DNA from 3 places in the Frankia sp. RB5 genome. Region 3 is predicted to be linked to each of the others. Evidence: predicted binding sites of a transcription regulator. Region 3 holds the regulator's gene; each other region holds the start of a gene.
What was found. The regulator LexA, encoded in region 3, represses DNA repair genes until DNA is damaged. The targets are predictions, from matches to a motif close to CGAACNNNNGTTCG.
Positions count from the first base shown of each region.

Region 1: a site for LexA is predicted at 2,348-2,361, ahead of AC6EXY_RS02735 (HNH endonuclease signature motif containing protein). Genes of this name have one in related genera too.
Region 2: a site for LexA is predicted at 1,985-1,998, ahead of AC6EXY_RS12165 (HNH endonuclease signature motif containing protein). Genes of this name have one in related genera too.

Region 1 is NZ_JCBATA010000003.1:162,584-167,801, forward strand. It holds gene AC6EXY_RS02730 (tryptophan--tRNA ligase) at 1-560, shown strand, start outside; gene AC6EXY_RS02735 (HNH endonuclease signature motif containing protein) at 660-2,315, opposite strand; gene rsmA (16S rRNA (adenine(1518)-N(6)/adenine(1519)-N(6))-dimethyltransferase RsmA) at 2,466-3,233, opposite strand; gene AC6EXY_RS02745 (TatD family hydrolase) at 3,410-4,234, opposite strand; gene AC6EXY_RS02750 (ABC transporter substrate-binding protein) at 4,370-5,218, shown strand, end outside.
Region 2 is NZ_JCBATA010000019.1:4,849-10,066, reverse strand. It holds gene AC6EXY_RS12170 (nuclear transport factor 2 family protein) at 1-233, shown strand, start outside; gene AC6EXY_RS12165 (HNH endonuclease signature motif containing protein) at 351-1,751, opposite strand; gene AC6EXY_RS12160 (serine hydrolase domain-containing protein) at 2,061-3,200, opposite strand; gene AC6EXY_RS12155 (AMP-binding protein) at 3,498-5,192, shown strand.
Region 3 is NZ_JCBATA010000066.1:10,545-15,762, forward strand. It holds gene AC6EXY_RS26835 (AraC family transcriptional regulator) at 1-63, opposite strand, end outside; gene hflX (GTPase HflX) at 415-1,875, shown strand; gene lexA (transcriptional repressor LexA) at 2,031-2,786, opposite strand; gene AC6EXY_RS26850 (LysM peptidoglycan-binding domain-containing protein) at 3,531-3,782, shown strand; gene nrdR (transcriptional regulator NrdR) at 4,190-4,954, shown strand.

The sequences.
Region 1 (5,218 bases), on a different contig from region 3:
CGGTCGGGCAGGACCAGACGCAGCACGTGGAATACGCTGCGGACATCGCCGGTACGTTCAACCACCTCTACGGAGACAGCTTCAGCCTGACGGTTCCGAAGGGCATCTATCCCGCCGGTGTCTCGGCGAAGGCGCTGCCCGGTGTCGACGGCCGCAAGATGAGCAAGTCCTACCGGAACACCATTCCGCTGTTCGCCCCGGAAAAGCAGCTGCGCAAGCTCGTTCGCGGCATCGTGAGCGACAGCACCCCGGTGGAGGGCCCGAAGGACCCCGACACCTCGGCGGCCTTCGCGCTCTACGAGAACTTCGCCACACCGGAGGAGGTCAAGGACATGCGGGCCCGCCTGGAGCAGGGCGGCACCGGCTGGGGTGAGCTGAAGAACGCCCTGTTCGAGGCCGTCAGCTCCTGGCTGTCCCCGCTGCGCGAGCGCTACGACGAGCTGGTCGCCCCCGGGAGCGAGCTGGATGTGATCCTCGCCACCGGCGCCGAGCAGGCGCGCGACCGAGCCCGCCCGGTCCTGACCGGCGTCCGCCGCGCGATCGGCATCGCCACCAGCTGATCCCGGCCCGCCGCGCGTCTCGCCCGCAGTGACCCGCCGACCCGAGCCGCCGGCCCGATTGCCGATGGTGCGTGCTCAGACCGCCGCCGCAGCCCGCGGTCATGTCCTGCGGCGGGTGGGTGGGGGCTGACCGTAGGGGTTGCGGCGGGGGCGCTGACGGGGGTCGATGTGCGGCGGTGGGATGAAGGAGGGCCGATCATCGTCCTCGACGAGGATCCGCCACCTGTCGTGGTGGACCTGCCGGTGGTGGGCGCCGCACAGCAGGACCAGGTTGCGGGGCATGGTGCGCCCGCCGTGCTGCCACGGGGTGATGTGATGACACTCCGTCCAGCTCGGCGGGACGTCGCAGCCCGGGTACGCGCACCCTTGGTCACGGACGACGAGGGCACGGCGGAGGCTCGACGGGACCACTCGAGTGGATCGTCCGACATCAAGCGGCACTCCGGCGGGATCGAGGATGATCCTGCTGACTTCGGCGTCGCAGGCCAGCCTCGTGAGGACCCCACGAGGTAGCGGAAGCCCCCAGTCGGTCATGGCCGGCTCGAGGCCGCCCCTGACGAGAGTGTCCCAGGGAACGTGCACGACGAGGTGGGGTCGCACCCCGCCACTGACGGGTACGACGGCACCGGTCAGCGCCCGCGTGACCAGTTCGACGAGGGCGTCGGCGCGGCGGCGCTGCGGGCTTCGGATGTCAGGGATGCCGTCGACGGCCGGGCGTGGCGCGGCGAGGCCGTCCAGCGCGGTGCGCAGCAGCGCGGCGGCCTCGGCGTCCAACTCACCACTGATCAGCGTGGTGCCCTCGGGCGTGTCGCGCAAGGAGAGGCGTCGGACCGCGGCCGGGTCAGGCGACGGCCGCTGGTCCTCGTCTCCTCCTTCGGATCTACCGGACCCGCTGTCCTCGCCGGACCCCCTGTCCTCGCTGCCCGGCGTGTCTGCGTCGCTGTCCCTGTCGCCAGGCCCGCGGCCGGGATCGTCGCTGTCGTCGTGTGGGGAATCACCGGACTGCCCGGTCCTGCTGTCGGCGCCGGGGGAAGGGTCGACGCGGGTGAGGTCCTCCCTGATGCGGGCGGCGAGCCTGACTAGCCGATAGGGGTCGAAGACCCGGGCATGGCCGAGCAGGGTCTGTTCGGCGTCGGCCCGCTCCTGGGGGGTGATATCGATGGGCAGGGAGGCGATCGCCTCGCGGATGACGTGGGCGTGCTCGACGGTGATGTCGCCGCAGGCAAGGGCCTGCCCGGTGGCCTCGCACGGGCCGTCGCTGACGGCGCGGGCCAGCGCGACCTGGCGGCGGGCCTCGCGAGTGGACAGGGCGAGCCGGTCGCGGAGCAGGCTGGGTATGTCGCTGGCCCCGCGACGAGGTGCCAGACCACGGTCGAGAGCCTCGGTGATCAGCCGGTTGTTGACCGCGGCCACCGGACCGCCCAATCGGCCGACGCCCTCCAACAGCGCGTCGAGCTCGCCATCGGACAGCGGCCACGCCTCGTCGGCCAGCATCCCCTGGATGTGCTCGACAATCATCGTCAGCCGGGCCCCCAGACTCCCCGCCGCGGCGCCGGAATGCGAATCGGAACCGCCGCTCGGCCGGGCCGACGGGTCGGGTGGGCCGTGGGGGTCGGCGGAGTCCGGTGCGCTGGACGGGGCGGGTGGTGCGGTGAAGTCGAGAAGGCCGCACAGGTCGGCATCGGCCTGGGGCGGTGGGTCGGGGGGAACCGGTGTGGTGCCGGGAATCTCGCCCCGCGCCGCGTGGATGACCATGGAACGACCATAGGACGAGCTACCCGGACTGTCGAACGCATGTTTGAAGACTGTGGACGAGGCGACCGGCCCGGTCCGACGGCTGTGGACAACGAAGAGTCCAGAGAATCCTCCAGGGAGGAGGCAGCGAGTGACGGTCGCAGCCGCCGACTACGGCGTGGAGACCGCGCGGGCGTCCGCCAGCCGGCAGAAGTCGTCGACGGAGAGCGTCTCGCCACGCGCGCCGGGGTCAACACCGGCGGCGAGGGCGAACTCCGCCGCGAGCGCCGGCGAGCCGGCCCAGGGCGAGAGCGCCGTCCGAAGGGTCTTGCGGCGCTGCGCGAAGGCGGCATCGATGGCGGCGAACACCGCGCGGCGCTGCTCAGGCCGCCCGGGCGGCTCGTCCCGGCGGGTGAAGGCGACGAGCGCGGAGTCGACGTTCGGCTGGGGCCAGAACACCGGACGCGGCACCCCGCCCGCCAGCCGGGACCGCGCGTACCAGGCCAGCTTCACGCTGGGCGCCCCGTAGACACGACCGCCGGGCGGGGCGGTGAGCCGCTCGGCCACCTCCGCCTGCACCATCACCAGTCCACGGCACAGCGACGGGAACCGCTCCAGCACGCCGAGCAGCAGCGGTACCGCGACGTTGTAGGGCAGGTTCGCCGCGAGTACGCCTGGCGCGGCCACCAGTTCCGGCAGGTCGTCCGGACCCACCGTCATCCCGTCACCGAGCACCACGCGCAGCCGGCCGGCGATGGCGGGGTCCAGCCGGGCGGCGACGGTCACCGGCAGAGCCGCGGCCAGCGGCGGATCGACCTCGACCGCGACGACGGCCCCGGCCGCGTCGAGCAGCCCCAGGGTCAGCGAGCCGAGGCCTGGGCCGATCTCGAGCACCGTGTCCTGCGGCCCGACGCCGGCGAGACGCACCAGCCGGCGCACGGTGTTCGGATCGACGAGGAAGTTCTGCCCGCGCCGCTTCGTCGGCTGCAGGTCAAGGGCACGCGCCAACGCCCGCAACTCCGCCGCCGCGAGCAGCCCGCCACCACCACCAGCGCCACCAGCGCCACCAGCGCCACCAGCGCCACCAGCGCCACCAGCGCCCGAAGCATCGATGCCTACCAGGGCCCGAACACCCGCTCCGAGTTGGCCGCCACCGCGGCACCGAGCTCGGCGACGCCCACTCCCCGCGTCTCGGCGAGCACCCGCAGGGTCAGCGGGATCAGGTACGGCCCACCTGGCCGGCCACGCCACGGCACGGGGGTGAGAAACGGCGCGTCGGTCTCGACGAGCAGCAGCTCGGCGGGGGCGACGGCGGCCGCCTCGCGCAGGTTCGCCGCGTTCTTGAAGGTGACGTTGCCGGCGAACGACATCACGTACCCGGCGTCCGCGCAGCTCCGGGCCATCGCCGCGTCGCCGGAGAACGCGTGGAACACGACCGTCTCGGGCGGGCCCTCCTCGGCGAGGATACGCAGCGTGTCGTCGTGCGCCTCACGATCGTGGATCATCAGCGCGCGCCCGGTCTCCTTGGCGATCGCGATGTGCCGCCGGAAGCTCTCCTGCTGGGCGAGGTGCCCCTCCGGTGGCGTCCGGTAGTAGTCCAGACCGGTCTCCCCGACCGCGCGGACCTTGTCCTGTCGGGCTAGCTCGGTGATATCGGCGTATGTCTGTTCGCTCACGCCGCGGGACGCCTCGTTGGGATGGATGGCGACGGCGGCGTAGAGCTGGGGATGGGCCCGCGCCACCTCGGCCTGCCACCGGCTCGTGGGAAGATCGACACCGACGGTCACCGCACGGGTGACACCGACGGCGGTGGCGGCGGCGAGTGCCGGCGCCACCTCGGTGTCCATCAGGTCGAGATGGCAGTGGCTGTCGACGACGGCCACCGGCAGCGGATCGGGCGGGGGCGGCGGATCGCCCGTCCGACTGGAGCTACGCGCCACCTCACCAACCGCCTTCCGGCCCCGCGTCCTGTTCCCCGCATTCCTGCGCAGTCTACGGCGGGACAGGCGTCCCGAAGATTCCGCATATCTCGCATGGGACGCTTAACAGGTGAACGACCGCAAGGAACACCGACCATGACGACGCCGCTGACTGTCGCCCTCGTCACTCCCCTGACCGGGCCGGACTCCGCCCAGGGGCTGGCCGGCCTGCGCGGGGTCACCCTGTGGGCCCGCGACGAGCATCTGCCGGCACCCTGGGACGAGATCAGCCTGACCGCCTACGACGCCCACCCTGACCCGGCCGCGGCGATGCGCGCCGCCGTCGCCGCCCGGCCGGACGCCCTGCTCGGGCCGTACGGCCACCGCGCGGCGCTGGCCGCCTGCGCGGCGACGGACCGAGTGGTGTTCAACACGGGCGCGCCGTCGACCCGGTTCGTCCGCCAGGCGTTCCCCAACGTCGTCAACATCGCGGCGGCCACGTCCACCTGGCCGCGCGGGGTGCTCTCGGTGGTGCGCGCGGCCGACCGGCGGGCCCGCAAGGTGGTGCTACTCGCCTCCGGCGACACCGCGGTGGAGATCGCCTCGGGGACGCGGGCGGCCGCGGGGGCGCAGGCCTTCGAGGTCGCCTCACACGTCTTCCCGCCGGGCCGGGCCACCCAGGCGGCGAGCCGGCTGCCACCCGGCGACATCCTCATCGTGCACGCCGCGCCGGACGACGAGCTGGCCGCGGCGAACATCCTGCTGCGCCGCCCGTGGCGGGCGGCCGCGTTCTCCACCGCGGTCAGCGCGCAGGCCACCGCCAGCCTCGGTGACCTGCGCGAACGCCTGCTCGCCCCGGGCAGCTGGATCCCGGAGGACACCCGGGGGACGGCCACCGGCCCGACCGCGCGCGAGTTCACCGCCGACTACACCGCGCTGCACGGTGTCGCGCCGACCGAGACGGCCGCCTGGGCCTACGTCACCGGGCTGGTCCTGGGCCGGGCG
Region 2 (5,218 bases), on a different contig from region 3:
ACCTATGGGCGTTCACCGGCAATCGGATCTCCGTTCGCTTCCAGTACGAGTGCCGCGACGACGGCGGTCAGTGGTGGCGCAGCTACGGCAACGAGCAGTGGGAGTTCGCCGAGGACGGTCTGATGCGTCGGCGTGAGGCGAGCATCAACGACGTCGCGATCGCCGAGGCCGACAGGTTCATCCACGGCCCACGCCCGCCCGAGGACGCCGGCCGACCTCTGCCCATGCCATGACCAAGATTCACTGACAGCGGCTACCGACAGCGGCTACCGCCAGCGGCTCGGAGGCAGCGGCGCACCGACCTCGGTGGGTGCCGCGACGATCGATCCACTCAGGCCCGTGAGCCTCGATCATGGCTGGCGGAAGTTGGGGAGTGGTCGGTTGTAGGGGTTTCGGCGGGGTCGGCGGTGAGGGTCGATGTGTGGGGGTGGGATGAAGGAGGGCAGGCCGTCGGGTTCGAAGGTGATCGTCCACTTGTCGTGGTGGACCTGTCGGTGGTGCTGGCCGCAGAGCAGGATCATGTTCGACAGTGCGGTGGGTCCGCCGTTCTCCCAGCCGGTGACGTGGTGGCATTCGGTCCAGGCGGGTGGCCTGTCGCAGGACGGGAACGCGCAGCCGTGGTCGCGGGCTGCGAGCGCGCGGCGGATGGCGGGGGTGGCAACGCGGTGGGTGCGGCCGACGTCGAGGGGGACGCCCGCGGGGTCCAGGATGATCCTGGTGATCTCGGCGTCGCAGGCCAGGCGGCTGAGGACGCCGCGGGGCAGCGGTAGTCCCCAGCTGGTGGTGGCCGGGTCGAGGCCGCCGGCGAGGAGTGTGTTCCAGGGCACGAGCACTGTCAGGTGCGGGCGAACTCCACCGGAGAGGGGAACGGCGGCGGCGTTCAGGGCGCGGGTGACGAGGTCGAGGAGGGCGTCGGCCTGGCGGCGGCGGGGGCTGCGGGGGTCGGGGGAGCCGTCGGTGGCGGGGCGGGGTGCGGCGAGGCCGTCGAGGGCGGTGCGTAGCAGCGCGGCGCCTTCGGCGTCGAGTTCACCGCTGATCAGGGTGGTGCCGCGGGGGGTGTCGGTGAAGGTGAGGCCGCGGACCTGGGCGGGGTCGGGGGAGGGACGGTCGTCGTCGTCGCCGCGTCCCGACCGGCGGGGGGCGCCACCGTTGTCGCAAGCGCCGCTGTTGTCGTTGCCGCCGCCGGTCGGGGGGCCGTCGGGTTGGCCGTCGCGGCTGGCGGCGGTGGGGTCGCCGCCGCCGGGGGAGGTGTCGACGCGGGTGAGCTGCTCGCGGATACGGGCGGCGAGCCGGACGAGCCGGTACGGGTCGAACGTGCCGGCGTAGTCGATCAACATCTGTTCGGCGGTGGCACGTTCGGTGTCGGTGACATCACGGGGCAGACCCTCGATGGCCTCGCGGATGACGTGGGCGTGCTCGACGGTGATCTCCCCGCGGGCCAGCGCCTCCCCCGTCGCCGCACACGGCCCGTTGCCGACCGCCAGCGCCAGGCTGACCTGACGGCGGGACTCCCGCGAGGCCAGCGCCAACCGGTCCCGCAGCAGGCTCGCGACGTCGACCGCGCCCACACGAGCCGCCAGGCCACGCTCCTGCGCCTCGACGATCAACCGGCCGCGTAGCGCCGCCACCCGGCCCCCCAACCGGCCCGCCTTCTCCAACAGCATGTCGAGCTCTCCGTCGGACAGCCGCCACGGCTCCTCCGACAACAACACATCGAACAACTCACCAAGCACCGCGAACCGGCCAGGCATGCCACCCCCAGCACCGTCAGACGACGGCGGGTGCACGGACGCGGAAGCGGAGGAGGGACCGGCGGCCTCGGGGAGCGTGTCCGGACCGGCGTCGGACGGATCGGACGGTGGAACGGGAGGCGAGCCGAGAGGGTCGGGGGGCGGGCCGGAGGGACGGCCTGTGCGGCAGGACGTCGCACCGGTCCGAGTGTCGATGACCATGAAACAACGCTAGATCAGGCAGCCCGGATCATCGAACACATGTTCTGACCTGTGGACAGCTGGAACGCGCCCTCACGGCTGTGGACAAGGTCGCGGCCGCAGGTGAGCTCAGCTGACGGTCGCGGCGGCCAGGTTCGCGAGGTTGACCAGGTAGGAGACGCCTCGGCGGGTGTAGTCGTAGCCGCTGAGCGGGTAGCCGTTCGTCAGGCAGGCGACCGAGAGATCGGCCTCGGGATCGTAGAAGCCGAGCTGGTAGGCGGCGCCGCCATGGCCCCAGGTCGCGGGGGAGCCGACGGTGGGCAGCCAGCTGCCGTTGTAGCGACCGCTGATCGTGGTGAACAGGCCCATGTGCGTCGGGATGTCGCCGCCGCCGTAGAGCTGGTCGCCGTGCGGCGCCTCGCTACGCCGGACCCGGGTGGCCTCGGCGACGATCTCCGGCGACCACCGGCCCGAGTGAACGACGGCCTGGTAGTGCAGCGCGACGTCGGCGGCGGTGCCGACCAGCGAGTGGCTGGGTTCCCCGGCCGCGAGGATCTCCGGACGGGAGACGTACCACGGCCCCCAGGGATCGACCTCCTGGTCGTCGGATGTCCGGTCGGTCGCGATCATCGGTGCGACCGAGTCGGCCTGCCGCTCCACCGGGACGCCCAGCTCCAGCGACAGGCCGAGCGGTTCGCACAGGCGGGTGCGCAGGTACTCGGCGATGGTCACCCCGGTGCGCCGCCACACCAGCTCGGCAATGATCCATGCCGCCGAGGTGAGGTGGAACTCCAGCCGGGCTCCCGGCGGGTAGGTGAGCCGCCACCGGCCGAACGCCGCCATCCGCTCGTCGTGCGACAGCATCTTCGGATAGCCCAGCGGCGCGAACGGGAGTCCGGCGGTGTGGGTGAGCACCTGTTCGACGGTGACGACGTCCTTCCCGTTCGTGCCGAACTCGGGGATGATCGACGCGATCGTGTCATCCAGGCTGATCAGCCCCTGGTCGAGCAACTGCCAGGCGATCGAGGCGACGACCGTGCGGCCGGCGGACTGCAGCACGTAGCGGCGCGTCAGATCGGTGTCGCCGAACGCGGCGTTCAGTACCAGCTGGCCGCCGCGCGCGACGGCGAGCTGCGCTGACGGCAGCGGAAACGTCGCCATGGCATCGCGGACGTGGCGCACCAGCGCCTCCAGCCGGACCGGATCCACTCCGGCGTCTGCCGGCTCGACGACCTCCTGCGACGCGACCCACCCGGTTGCCGTACTCACGACCAGACCTCCCATGCCCGCTCTACCTGCCCATGTCGCTCCGGGGCCGGCCGACTCGACGTGATGCCGCCCGTGGTGCACGTCACAGTAAACAGTATCCGGCATTACGGTCGGATTGCACCGATCTCACCGCGCCTGTGCTTGTAGGCAGCGAACATGGGTTGGCGGCGTGAACCAGCCCACGTCGATTAGTGTCCGGTAATAGGGGATGTGACGGGCGGCACGGGAGGTGCCGGACCCGCGTCCACCGAACGGGAACGAGGGTCTTCGCATGTCGATGCGCTGGGAGGCGTCACGGTGAGCACGCTCGAGACAGATCCGGTTGATCAGGCCGGGAGTGGCGCCGCGGACGAGCCGGTCTGGGCAGGGGCGCTCCTGCCCACCGACGCCGAGCTGCTCGCCCGCTACACGGCCGCCGGCTGGTGGGACGGCTCCACCCTGGCCAGCGCGATCGTCGAGGCGTTCAGCCGGAACCCGTCGTCGCCGGTGCGCGTCCACTCCGCCGAGCATCCCTACGAGGGCACCTACGCGGATGTGCTGAGCGCGGCGCGGTCGCTGGCCCAGGCGTTACGGGCGCGCGGCGTGGGGCAGGGCGACACCGTCGCCTTCCAGCTGCCGAACTGGTCCGAGTCGCTGGTGTGCTTCGCCGGGATCGCGCTGTCCGGCGCGACGCTGGTGCCGATCGCGTCGTACTACCGCGAGAAGGAGCTGCGCCACATCCTGAGCCGGTCGCGGGCGGTGGCGCTGGTCATCCCGCGCCACTTCCGCGGACGCGACTACCTGGCCGAGGCCGAGGCGCTGCGCGGGGATCTGCCGGCGCTGCGCACCGTGGCGGTCGTCGGCGACGGTCCGCTGCCGAGCTGGGCCACCTCCTTCGCCGACCTGGTCGCGGGCGCGGCGGACGAGCAGCCGGTACCGGCGGTCGATCCGGGATCCCCGGCGGCGATCGCGTGGACGTCGGGCACGACGTCGGACCCGAAGGGCGTGCTGATGTCGCACCGCGCCCTGGTGTCCGAGGTGCGCCATCACATCGTGCCGAGCCAGCCGGGGACGCTGCCACGCCTGGGTGGTGCGCCGCTGGCCCACGTCACCGGCATGCTCGCCGTCGGGCTCGCGCCGGCGTTCCGGGGTGTCGGCATCCATCTGGTCGACATCTGGGATCCGGCTCGGGTGCTCGCCATCATGGCCGAGTTCGGCCTGCCGCCGGGGCTCTACGCACCGGTGTTCGCCACCTCGCTGCTTGACCATCCCGACTGCACGCCCGCGCTCGCGGCGCTCATGGGCGCGGCGTGCCTGGGCGGCGCGCCCGTGCCCGGCCCGCTGGTCGAGCGGCTGGAACGGGCCGGCGTCGTCGTAGCCCGGGGGTATGGGAGTACCGAGCATCCGTCGATCACGCTGTCCCTGGTCACCGACCCCGAGGTGCCTCGCCTGACGACCGAGGGGGCCGTGCAGGCCGGCGTCGAGGTGCGGATCGTCGACGAGGAGGAGCGCGACGTCCCGTTCGGCAGCCCGGGCGAGGTTCTCAGCCGCGGGCCGGATCTGTTCTCCGGCTACCTGGACCCGTCGACCACGGCAGACGCGGTCGCGCCTGGCGGCTGGCTGCGCACCGGCGACATCGGCGTGCTCAGCCGGCACGGCGACGCCGACTGGCTGGCGATCGTCGACCGCAAGAAGGACATCGTCATCCGCGCCGGGATCAACATCAGCTCGGCGGAGGTCGAGGGCGCGCTGTCCGGGATGCCGGGGATCGCGGAGGTCGCCGTGATCGGCGTGCCTGACGAGAGCGTCGGCGAGCGCGCCGCCGCGGTCGTCCACCCCTTCCCCGGGCAGACGATCACCCTCGACGACATCCGCAGCCATCTGACCGGCATCGGCATGGCCAAGCAGAAGTGGCCGGAGCGGCTCATCACGTCCGACGAGCCGCTTCCGCGCACCGCGTCCGGCAAGATCCGCAAGCCGGATCTGCGTCGCCTCGCCCGCGACGCGGACTGACGGCGGACCACGCCGCCGGCCCGGGC
Region 3 (5,218 bases):
GCCCGCGAACCAGATCGTCGCCGGCAGGCGGGCGGCCCGGCGCTCGCGATACACCGCGCCCACGCTACGCCCGTCGGCTGATCTCCCGGATCGCCTGCCGTGCCCGGTCACGTGGCGCGGCCGTGAGCGCGTCATGATCCCCGCGGGGATGGCGCCGGGTGCGGCGGAGTCACCACGACGGGCGGGATCGCCGGAACGAGGCGGCTAAACCGTTCGCGATCCTCGTTGGGGCGTGGGACCCTGGCAGGCGACGGGACGATTCCGCCGGGGAACACCGAAGCGGTGCGGCCGGGCTGGCCCGGGCCGGCCCCTTCGATGGCGGGATCGCCCCCGGGTCACCGAGAAGGCGTGTGACCTGGCTAAATGAACCGGCGCGGAATGCCGCGGCAGCGGGCCGCGTTGAGAACGGATGGTATGACACTTCCTGCCGACGCCCTGGACGCGTCCACCCTCGACAGATCCCTCATTGAACTCACCGATGACGATTCGGGCAATCTTTCGGGCTTTTTCGCCGAATCCGGCGACGAGCTCGATCTGGCGGACCGAGCGGCCCTGCGTCGAGTACCGGGCCTTGCCACCGAGCTGGACGACGTCACCGAGGTCGAGTACCGCCAGCTGCGGTTGGAGCGGGTGGTACTGATCGGCGTGTGGACCTCGGGCTCGCTGCGGGCGGCCGAGGCATCGATGGCGGAGCTCGCCGCGCTGTCCACCACCGCCGGCTCGGTCGTCCTCGACGCGCTCGTGCAGCGCCGCGACCGGCCGGACGCGGCGACCTACGTCGGTTCCGGCAAGGCCCGTCAACTCGCCGAGGTCGTCGCCGCGACCGGCGCCGACACGGTGATCTGCGACGGCGAGCTCACCCCCGGCCAGCTGCGCCAGCTGGAGGAGATCGTCAAAGTCAAGGTCATCGACCGGACGGCTCTCATCCTGGACATCTTCGCCCAGCACGCGACCTCCCGAGAGGGTAAGGCGCAGGTCGAGCTGGCCCAGCTCCAGTACATGCTGCCCCGGCTGCGTGGTTGGGGTGAGTCGATGTCGCGCGCCGCGGCCAGTGGTGGCGGGCGCGCTCCCATCGGTACCCGCGGCCCCGGTGAGACGAAGATCGAGACCGATCGGCGCAGGCTGCGCGCCCGGATGGCCCGGCTGCGCCGTGAACTCGCCGGGATGTCCACCGTGCGGGAGACCAAGCGCGCGGCGCGGCGGCGCGGCGAGGTGCCCGCGGTGGCGATCGCCGGCTACACCAACGCCGGCAAGTCCTCGCTGCTCAACCGGCTCACCGGCGCCGGCGTCCTGGTGGAGGACGCGCTGTTCGCCACCCTCGACCCGACGGTGCGCCGGGCGACCCTGCCGGACGGCCGCGCGTTCACCCTGACCGACACGGTGGGTTTCGTACGCCATCTTCCCCACCAGATCGTCGAGGCGTTCCGCTCGACGCTCGAGGAGGTCGCCGACGCGGATCTCCTGCTGCACGTCGTCGACGGCTCCGCGCCCGACCCGGCCGCGCAGATCTCCGCCGTCCGCGAGGTCCTCAACGACATCGACGCGGGCGGCGTGTCCGAACTGATCGTCGTCAACAAGGTCGACGCGGTCGCTCCCACCGTCGTCGCGGAGCTTCGCCAGCTGGCGCCCGAGGCGGTGTTCGTCTCGGCCCGGACGGGGGAGGGGCTCGGCGCGCTCGTTGACGCGCTGTGCCTGCGGGTTCCGCACCCGGACGTCGAGTTGACGGTGCTCGTCCCCTATACCCGGGGTGAGCTCGTCTCGCGGGTCCACGCCCACGGCGAGGTACTCGGGCAGGAGCACACGGCAGACGGAACCCGCCTCACCGCGCGGGTGTCGCCGGCACTCGCCGCCGATCTCGACGCCTTCCGGGCCTGACCCACGCCGCGCCGGGTCCGGACGCCTGACCGGCTCCGCTCTGACCCGGCCGAAGCACGCCCGGATCGGCCTGAGTTCGTCGGACCGCGGATCGCCCAGCGGATCGGGCAGACCACGGATCGGCCGGCCGCCACGCGCGGCCGGCCGTCGCGTGGTCAGACCCTGCGCAGCACGGCGACGATCCGGCCGAGGATCGTCGCCTCCTCGCCCGGGATGTCGTTGAAGGCAGGGTTCTCCGGGTGCAGCCAGATCTTCCCGTCGCGGACGCGTAGGCGCTTCACCGTCGCCTCACCCTCGATCATCGCGGCGACGATCTCGCCGTTGTCCGCGACCGGCTGCTGGCGGACCACCACCCAGTCGCCGTCACAGATCGCGGCGCCCATCATCGACTCGCCGACCACGCGCAGCAGGAACAGCGTGCCCTCGCCGACGATCTCCTTGGGCAGCGGGAAGACATCCTCGATCGCCTGCTCGGCGAGGATCGGGCCGCCGGCCGCGATCCGCCCGAGCACCGGCACGTAGGCCGCTGACGCCTCGCCGCCGGGCGCCGCGGCGGCCTCACCGCCGAACGCGGGAACCACCGCGGCCGGCGCCGCCTGGGCGCGGCGGCGCGGGCGGTCCGGGCTGAGCACCTCCATCGCCCGCGGACGGTTCGGATCCCGCCGCAGGTAGCCCTTCTCCTCCAGCACCTTGAGCTGGTGCGCCACGCTGCTCGTGCTGGTCAGGCCGACCGCCTCACCGATCTCGCGGACGCTTGGCGGGTATCCGCGCCGCTCCACGGCGGCCCGGATGACCTCGAGCACCTTGCGCTGCCGGGGGGTCAGTCCGGCCGCGTCCGCGGGGTTTTCGGGAAAGGCCCGCACGTTGCCGCGGGCCCCGCCCCGGCGTGTACCCCTGCCTTGGGTGGTCATCGCTACCGCTCTCCTCGTCGCGTACGTCGTTCGTCGCGTACGTCGTTCGTCACGTACCTACTCGTCGCGTACGTGGTCACCAGCTGGTCACCCCACGTCCGACGGGTGAGCGCCGCGTCGCGGTCGGGATCGCCCGCGATCCCGACACCCCCACGGCGTGCGTCCGTCCGCGACCCGGAGAATCCACCCGGTGCACACCTGATCGTCTTGACGGTAACCGGACGGTCGCGGAATCTCAAACGCTTGTTCGAGCGTGTCCTCTTGCCAGATCCGCGCCGGGTGCGACAATCGACCAGGAGTTCGATCGAACTGGGGTTCGCCCGCCTGGTGGTCCCGGCCCGCTCGCCACGGGAGGATGTCGTGAGTCCCAGCTGCTCGGCGCAGGTCATCGACCTGGCCGTGGTCCGGGAACGGGTCGCCGGGCGGTCCGCGGGAGCGCCGGCTGGCCGTCCCGGTCCTCGATCGGTGCCCGCCAACGCCGGTCTGTTCCCGTCCCATTCCCGGTCCCGCGAGGCGAGGGCGGCGCCTGGTCGGGTGTCGTCGCCGAGCTGCCAGGGGCCGCGGGGCGGTGCGGCGTCGCGCGGGCCCGTGGCGCGCCGGGACGGTGCGAGGTCGGACGGCACCGCGGCGCCGCACGGGCGGGATCCGATGCCGGCGCCTGGTCGCGGGCCGGCCAGCGGGGTTCCGTCGCGGTCGCGAGTGCGACGGGAGCCGGCGCCTCTTCGGCTGACCAGGCGTGGTCGGGTGGTGGTCACCATGGCCGCGGCGATGCTCATCGCGGCCATGCTGGCGGTGGTGGTGCCACGGGCCTCGCTGGCGTGGTCGGACGAGCCGCCACGCGGCCACCTGGTCGTGGCGGGGGAGTCGCTGTGGGAGATCGCCGCCGTGCTCGAGCCGGACGCCGACACGCGCGTGGTGGTCGATCGGCTGATGCGGATCAACGATCTGTCCTCCGCCCAGCTCACCCCCGGCCAGTTCCTCTTACTGGATGGGTGAGGCCCGGCGGGGGTATGTCGGGAGCCGCCTGATCGGACACCGGCGGTCGCGACGGCGGGTGGTCGATGGTCGCCGCGGTGACGCCTCCGCATCGGGCCGGGTGCGGGCGGTTGAGGCGGCTTCGCCCAGGGTCGTCGGGCCCCCGCGGGCTGATGTCCTCGTGTGGCATGCGGGGGGTCGGTTTTCCCATCCATGGGGTCGTGCGCTAAGTTGGACACAACATCTGGTGCTTACGTAGGTGTAAGTCATCCACAGGTGGATCCACAGGTCTTCCACAGAACGAGGGCCGCTCGTCCACAGGTCCCACCGGATCGGTGCGGCGGTGGGGCCCGCGGTCCGTCCCGGTGCGCCGACGTCGGGACGGTGCGGAAGGGCTGTCGGCCGGCTCGGTGAAGGAGGCGTCTCGCGTGCGGTGCCCGTTCTGCCGGCATCCGGACAGCCGTGTCGTCGACAGCCGAGAGGCCGAGGAAGGCTCAGCGATCCGGCGCCGGCGCTCCTGCCTCTCATGCGGCCGCCGGTTCACCACGATGGAGGAGGCGTCGCTGCGGGTACTCAAGCGCAGCGGTGTGACCGAGCCCTTCAGCCGCGCGAAGGTCATCGCCGGCGTGCGCAAGGCATGCCAGGGCCGCCCGGTGCGCGACGATCATCTCGCCCTGCTCGCGCAGCAGGTCGAGGACGCGGTGCGGTCCGCCGGCTCGGCGGAGATTCCCGCGGAGGCGATCGGCCGGGCGATCCTCGGCCCGCTTCGCGAGCTCGACGAGGTGGCCTATCTCCGGTTCGCCTCGGTGTACCTCGCCTTCGAGTCGCTCGCCGACTTCGAGAGCGCCATCACGGCGCTGCGGTCCGAGACCTCCGGCGCCCGCCGCGGCGCGGAAGCGGCCAGGAACGCCGGCCGCCGCGGTGACGACGACGGCCCGAGCTCGGCGACGGGTGCGTTGGAACGCGCCGGACCTGCCGCGGTGCCGCCGGACGGGGAGCTCGACGGCGAGCCCGCCCCCGCCCGCGGCGGCCGCGCGGCGGACGGTGCCGACTCCGCCGCCCGCCGACGCGCCGGCACCAGCCAGCTGAACGTCGTGGAAGGCGGCCTCGGCCGGGACGGGCTCGTCGCGGGAGAGCACGGTGCGGCCAGGGCGCTCGGCGCGCCTGGCGCCACGCCGGCGCGCCACCCCTGACAGCCCGGCGAGGGCCACAGGCCACGCCCCACCCGGCATCCGGCCCGCCGTTTCCCGTCGAGCCCCACCGTCTCGCCGGCCGGTTCCTCTGATCACCGGGGTGCCCTGCCCGACCGGCGAGCGCCGCCGGTACCGCGCGTCCGCCGCCGGTGCGGCCTGGCCGCGGTGTGCGCGGGCGCGCGCCGCGCTCCGCCGGCGCACACGGGCGAAGCCCTGACCATGCGCTCGCCCACGGCCGGGAACGCTGCGCCCCACCGACATGAC